DNA from 2 places in the Mesorhizobium sp. M1403 genome. Region 1 is predicted to be linked to the other one. Evidence: riboswitches for the same ligand, from Rfam matches in the RefSeq annotation. Region 1 holds a riboswitch; the other holds the start of a gene.
What was found. Region 1 has a riboswitch for thiamine pyrophosphate ahead of thiC (phosphomethylpyrimidine synthase ThiC). Riboswitches for the same ligand answer to the same signal wherever they lie in the genome.
Positions count from the first base shown of each region.

Region 2: another riboswitch for thiamine pyrophosphate. It lies ahead of thiB (thiamine ABC transporter substrate binding subunit); the one in region 1 lies ahead of thiC (phosphomethylpyrimidine synthase ThiC).

Region 1 covers NZ_JAMYKY010000002.1:220,101-223,511, forward strand. The annotation lists gene thiO (glycine oxidase ThiO) at 1-207, opposite strand, end outside; gene thiC (phosphomethylpyrimidine synthase ThiC) at 204-2,039, opposite strand; TPP riboswitch at 2,144-2,260, opposite strand; gene NKH01_RS05715 (Fic family protein) at 2,443-3,411, opposite strand, start outside.
Region 2 covers NZ_JAMYKY010000004.1:330,099-333,509, reverse strand. The annotation lists gene thiP (thiamine/thiamine pyrophosphate ABC transporter permease) at 1-505, opposite strand, end outside; gene thiB (thiamine ABC transporter substrate binding subunit) at 739-1,752, opposite strand; TPP riboswitch at 1,796-1,910, opposite strand; gene NKH01_RS11170 (thiamine diphosphokinase) at 2,038-2,682, shown strand; gene NKH01_RS11165 (ABC-F family ATP-binding cassette domain-containing protein) at 2,684-3,411, shown strand, end outside.

The DNA of each region.
Region 1 (3,411 bases):
GTCGGCGGCGTCACGTCCGAGATCCAGCACCGGCTGCTCCGCGCTTTCACACTCGCACCATGGCGCCAGCATGCCGCCGGCGAACCACGACGCATTGCCGCCGAGGGCATGTCTTGTCTCGGCGACTGTGACCGTCGCGCCGCGGACGGCGAGTTCGAAGGCCGCGGTGAGGCCGGCGACGCCGGCCCCTTTTACCAGCATCCTCATGGTCGCTCGTGCGCCTCCGGCACGAGCGGTGCGCCGGTCTCGTCAGCTGGCATGTAGAGATCGCCGCCTTCACGGTATTTCGCCGCCATCGCCGCCATGCCTTCTTTCTGTGCCTCGGCGCGGATGTCGTGGGAGATACGCATGGAGCAGAATTTCGGCCCGCACATCGAGCAGAAATGCGCCACCTTATGCGCTTCCTTGGGCAAGGTCTGGTCGTGGAAGGACCGCGCGGTTTCCGGGTCGAGCGACAGATTGAACTGGTCCTCCCAGCGGAACTCGAAGCGCGCGCGGGAAAGGGCATCATCTCTGGCTTTCGCTGCCGGATGGCCCTTCGCCAGGTCGGCGGCATGCGCCGCGATCTTGTAGGTGATCACGCCGGTCTTGACGTCGTTGCGATCGGGAAGGCCGAGATGTTCCTTCGGCGTGACATAGCAGAGCATGGCGGTGCCGAACCAACCGATTATGGCAGCACCGATGCCGGAGGTGATGTGGTCGTAGCCCGGCGCGATGTCGGTCGTCAGCGGTCCAAGCGTATAGAACGGCGCCTCGCCGCAAACGGCGAGCTGCTTGTCCATGTTCTGCTTGATCTTGTGCATCGGCACGTGGCCGGGCCCCTCGATCATCACCTGGCAATCCTTCGCCCAGGCGATCTGCGTCAGCTCGCCCAGCGTTTCCAGTTCGGCGAATTGCGCCGCATCATTGGCATCGGCGATGGAGCCGGGACGAAGGCCGTCACCGAGCGAGAAGGACACGTCATAGGCCCGGCAGATGTCGCATATCTCCGCGAAATGCTCGTAAAGAAAGCTCTCCCTGTGATGGTGCAGGCACCATTTGGCCATGATCGAGCCACCGCGCGAGACGATGCCCGTGACCCGGTCAACAGTCATCGGAATATAGTGGAGCCGCACGCCGGCGTGGATGGTGAAATAGTCGACGCCTTGTTCGGCCTGTTCGATCAGCGTGTCTCGATAGACCTCCCAGCTCAGATCCTCGGCGATGCCGCCCACCTTCTCCAGCGCCTGATAGAGCGGCACCGTGCCGATCGGCACCGGCGCATTGCGCACGATCCATTCGCGGATGTTGTGGATGTTGCGACCGGTCGACAGGTCCATCACCGTGTCGGCGCCCCAGCGGATCGCCCACACCATCTTTTCCACTTCCTCGGCCATCGAGGAGGTGACCGCTGAATTGCCGATATTGGCGTTGATCTTGACCAGGAAATTGCGGCCGATGATCATCGGCTCGCTCTCGGGATGATTAATGTTGGCGGGAATGATTGCCCGTCCGCGCGCCACCTCGTCCCGCACGAACTCCGGCGTTACGAAATCGGGGATGGCCGCGCCGAAGGCTTCGCCGTCGCGCTGCAGCTTGCCGCGCGACATCTGACGGCCGAGGTTCTCGCGGATGGCGACGAACTCCATCTCGGGGGTGATGATGCCGGCGCGCGCATAGCCAAGCTGGGTCACCGCCTTGCGTGCCTTGGCCCTGAGTGGCCGGTTGCGAATGGGAAATTCCGGTGTCAGGCGCTCGCCCGCCGCAACTCCATTGTCTTCCGGCCGGACATGGCGGCCGTCATAGGCTTCAACGTCGCCGCGTGCTGCAATCCATTCATGGCGAAGCCGGGCTAGGCCTTTTTCGATGCTGGTTTCGACAGTCGGGTCCGTATAGGGGCCGGACGGATCGTAGACGGTGACGGGCGGTTCGCCGGCCGTCGGATGGACGGAGATTTCGCGCATCGGCACCCTGATCTGCGGGTGGATGGCACCGGGCTTGTGGATTTTTCGTGAGGCGGGCAGCGGTCCCGTCGAGACGGCGGGGGTGAGGGCATTCATCTTGAGGCTCCTTTGCTCGTTGCATTGGAGACCCAGTTCTGTGCCGGGAGGATGAAAAGACGCTTCTGTCGACCTGCCGAAACAGGACCTCGGGCGTAAACTCCCGCAAAGCGCTTGCACCGTCCCTACGCCAGTATGAACTGGATCAGGTTCAACGGGTCACTGCGCCGCGAATGCCAGCAGTATCTCAGCCCCTTGCCGGGACTCCCCTGGTGAATGCGTGAGGTTGGACGGGACGGCTCCGGTTTGTCAAGCGCGTTCTGGCCGCGGCTGATCGGCGGCCGGTCAGACCGTGCGGAAAAAATCGTGCATGTCTCGGCGACAAGTCAAGCCTCGGAGATGAAGGCAGGGACAAGGGAATCCCAAACCGTCGGACTAAAAATCGATCCTGATGATCACACCTTCAATGGGCACCAAAGGTTTGCGCGTAGATCGCCTCGATTCTTCCTGCCTCGTCACTGGTCAGCGTGGCGAATTCCTTTTCGCGCGCGCGGTTCGATAGATGTCCATCATTCTGGTGAAGAAAACGGAAGAGCAGATCGGTCAACCGCTCGGGCATGTCAATAAAGGCGTCCACCTGCTGCCGGAACTGATCGTAGCGCTGCAGAAATGCGGTTTCCTCGGGAAGGTCCCGTTCGATCGTCCGCTGAACGCAGGCATAGAGGAATTCGGCGTGCGGGGTTGCATCGAAGAACCGGTAGAAATCACCGGTGTCATTCAGCACCCGGACGTTGAATTGCGGCGTCGGTTCCCATTCCACCAACGGCAGAAGGCGCTGCGAATAGCTCTCGAGCACGCCCCTGTACTCGTTGATCTGGTCCAGGATCGCGGCCGAGACGGGAAAGACCACTCCCGGCGGATTGAAGCCGCGCATGGCAAGGACGTGGTGGATTAGGTAGCGGTGAATGCGGCCGTTTCCGTCCTCGAACGGGTGAATGTAGACAAAGCCGAAGGCGAGGATTGCGGCGGCTACGACTGCATCAAGGTTTTGCGCGGGGCCCTGATCGAACGCCGCCATTCCATCGATTAGCCGCGGCAGGTCCTCGGGCCGAGCGCTGATGTGATCGGGCAAGGGCGTGCCGTTGTCTCGGTCATGCTCACCGACGAAACCTCCTTCTTTTCGGAAGCCAAGTCTTACGAAACGGGCGTCGCCAAGTACAATTCTTTGCAGACGCAGCAGCTCATCGCGATCGATCGGCCAGCGGCCGGCTTCGCCGATGGCGCGGCCCCAGCGCTGGATGCGATCTTGCGGCGGGTGCTCGCCCTCGATCGCATAGCTTGATCGCGAGTCTTTGAGCAAAAGAAAGGCGGCGGTCCGAGCAAGAAGGTCGCGCGGCACGTCCGCTACGATTGCCTCCGCGCGCCGCGGTAG
Region 2 (3,411 bases), on a different contig from region 1:
GGTTAGCCGGCACCGTCTGCAACGCTTCCAGGAACAGTCGCGTTGCCAGCGGCAGGTTGAAAAAGACGTGGGCGACGAGAATACCCGATAGGCCATAGATGCCGGGCCAGTTCTGGCCGCCAATCGCACCGAGCAAGCCGGCGAAATACCCGGCGCGGCCATAGAGTGCCAAGACACCGAGTGCGGCAACAATGGCCGGCAGCGCCAGCGGCACGGCGAAAAGCTGCAGGACAAAGCCTCGCCCGAAAAACTGTGGATGCCGCGACAGCGCGCGCGCGACGAACAGCGCCGGTGCGACGGAGAGCAGGGTCGACAACAGAGCCTGCCAGAGCGTGAAGCGGGCAACACGGAGGAGATAGGAATCAAAGGCGGAGGCGGCGCCCGACAGGTCGCGCATGGCTTCGACGACGAGCCCGGCGAATGCCCCGCCGATCAGCAGCGCGATGGCGGCGAGCGCGACGATGCCGGCAGCGACGCGGGTATCCGATGATGGCGCGCGTTGCACGCTAGACCACCAGATTCGAGATTCTTAGCGAGGATTGCGTTCCTTCGCGCGCCCCTCTGTCCTGCCGGACATCTCCCCCACATGGGGAGAGATTGGCAGGTTCAGCGCTCCGCTCATTCCGGCAATGTCGGAGATTGGCGAAAGCCGGCATGACGGCCAATCTCCCTCCTTGTGGGGGAGATGTCCGGCAGGACAGAGGGGGGCGCCGTAGGGCGATCATCTTTCTATCCGAGCTACTTGCTCATCACCGCCAGCCACTCGTCGACCCAGGCCTTGCGATTTGCGGCGACCTCTTCCGAGCTGAACAGCAAGGTTTTGGTCGGTTTGACGAGCTTGTCGAACGCCGGATTGAGCGGCTTGTCGGTTTTGCCGGCCGGGAACATCCAGTTGGTTTCGGGAATGACGTCCTGGAATTTCGGCCCGGTCATAAAGGCGATGAACTTTTCCGCCAGCGGGTTCTTCGCGCCCTTGGTGGTGATCCCAGCGACCTCGATCTGCAGATATTCGCCTTCCTCGAAGGACGCCGCCTGGTAGCGCGAGGTGTTTTCGGCAACCATGTGGTAGGCTGGCGAAGTGGTATAGGACAGCACCATCGGCGCCTCACCCTTGGTGAACAGGCCGTAGGCCTCGCTCCAGCCCGGCGTCACCGTCAGCACCTTTGCCTTGAGTTTGGCCCAGGCTTCCGGCGCCTTGTCGCCATAGACCGACTTGACCCACAACAGCAGGCCAAGGCCCGGCGTCGAGGTGCGTGGATCCTGGATGACGATTTTGTCGCCGGCATCGCCCTCGACCAATTCCCTGAGGCTCTTCGGCGGGCTCTTCAGTTTTTCGCTATCGTAGACGATAGCGAAATAGCCATAGTCGAACGGCACGAAGATATCGTCGCTCCAGCCACCCGGCACACTGACGTCCGTCACGGCGCCATGCGGCGAAAACAGGCCGGTTGCCTTGGCGTCCGCCGTCAAATTGGTATCGAGGCCAAGCACGATATCGGCCTTGGTCGCGGCCCCTTCCAGCTTCACACGGTTGAGCAGTGCCACGCCGTCGGCGACCGAGACGAATTCGACGACGCAGGTGCACTCGGCCTCGAAGGCCTTCTTCACCGCCGGTCCCGGACCCCAATCGGCGGTGAAGCTTTCATAGGTATAGACGGTCAGCTTATCCTGTGCCGATGCCTGCCCCGGTAGGGCAAGCGCGGATGCCGCAAGCAGGATAATCGAGGCAAGAGAGTGGAAAAAACTGCGCATCGGCGCCTCCTTCGTTCGCGTTGAAAGGAATTGAGGCGTCGGGCTGTCCGAAACGTCTAATCCCTCCGCCGGTACAAACCGGATCAGGTTCAGCGGGTTGGCAGTCTTGCCTCTCAGCCGGTCCGCGAAGATCGCGTCCGGCACCCCGTTAGAGCGATGCGACACATAGGCCCGGCCGAAGTGCTGCGCAAGCGGAAGTTTGCCGGGCATCCAAAGCCCAGCCTTCCGTTTCGTCTGCCGTTTCATCTTCCGTTTCCGGGGCAGGGCTGGTAAGGGCCACGAGATATGAGCACATTCACCATCCTGCTTGGCGGCGATCTTATCCGCACGCCGCTGCTCGACCGCCAGGTCGAAGGCTCCCGCGTCATCGCTGCCGATGCCGGTATCGGCCATGCCCGTATGCTGGGCCTGATGCCGGAACTCTGGGTCGGCGATTTCGATTCCGTGCCTGCCGATTTGCCGGAGGATCTGGCCGCCGTGCCACGGCAGGTGTTTCCCGCCGAAAAGGACAAGACCGACGGTGAACTCGCTATCGCCGCCGCGCTCGAACGCGGTGCGACCAGACTTGTGCTGGCAGGCGCCTTCGGCGGCAAACGCACCGACCACATCTTCCTGCATCTGGCGCTGAGCGTCCGGCTGGCGGAAGGCGGAACGGAAGTGCTTTTGACCAGCGGCGCACAGGAAGGCATTCCTTTGCTGCCTGGAAAGACTGGCTTCGATTATGTCGACGGTACGCTGTTTTCGGTGCTCGGCTTTTCGGATCTCGCCGGCCTGACAGTCACCGGCGCCAAATGGCCGCTCGCCCATGTCGAGGTTGCCTTCGGCTCGTCGCTGACCATTTCCAACGAGGTCAAGGGCCGGCTGGAAATCGCGCTGGCCAGCGGCCGCGCGCTGCTGCTCGCGCATCCTTTTCCCCTACCTGAAAGCTGACATGGCGCCGCCACTTCTCAATCTCGACGGGATAAAGCTGACCTTTGGCGGCGCGCCGCTGCTCGACGGTGCCGCCCTGACGGCGTCAGCTGGCGACAAGATCGCCCTGGTCGGCCGCAACGGCTCTGGCAAGTCGACGCTCCTCAAGATCGCTGCCGGGCTGATCGAACCGCAGGACGGCGAAGTCTTCCGCCAGCCCTCGGCGACCGTGCGCTATTTGCCGCAAATGCCCGACATGGACGGTTTTGCGACCGTTCGCGCCTATGTCGAGGCAGGCCTCGGGCCCGCCGACGATCCCTACCGCGCGACCTATCTGATGGAGCATCTCGGCCTATCCGGCGAAGAACGGCCGAACGACCTCTCCGGCGGCGAAGCGCGGCGCGCGGCACTCGCCCGCGTCATGGCGCCCGAGCCCGACATTCTTCTCCTCGATGAGCCGACCAATCATCTTGACCTTTCGGTTATCGAATGGCTGGAGGAGGAGCTTGCCCGCACCTCCTCGGCCCTGGTCGTCATCTCGCATGACCGCCGTTTTCTCGAACGCGTGTCACGCGCCACAATTTGGCTCGACCGCGGCCAGACCCGCCGTCTCGATAAGGGCTTTGCCTATTTCGAGGAATGGCGCGACACGGTGTTGGAGGAGGAAGAGCGCGAGCAGCACAAGCTCGGCCGCCAGATCGTGCGCGAGGAGCACTGGCTGCGCTATGGCGTGACGGCAAGGCGCAAGCG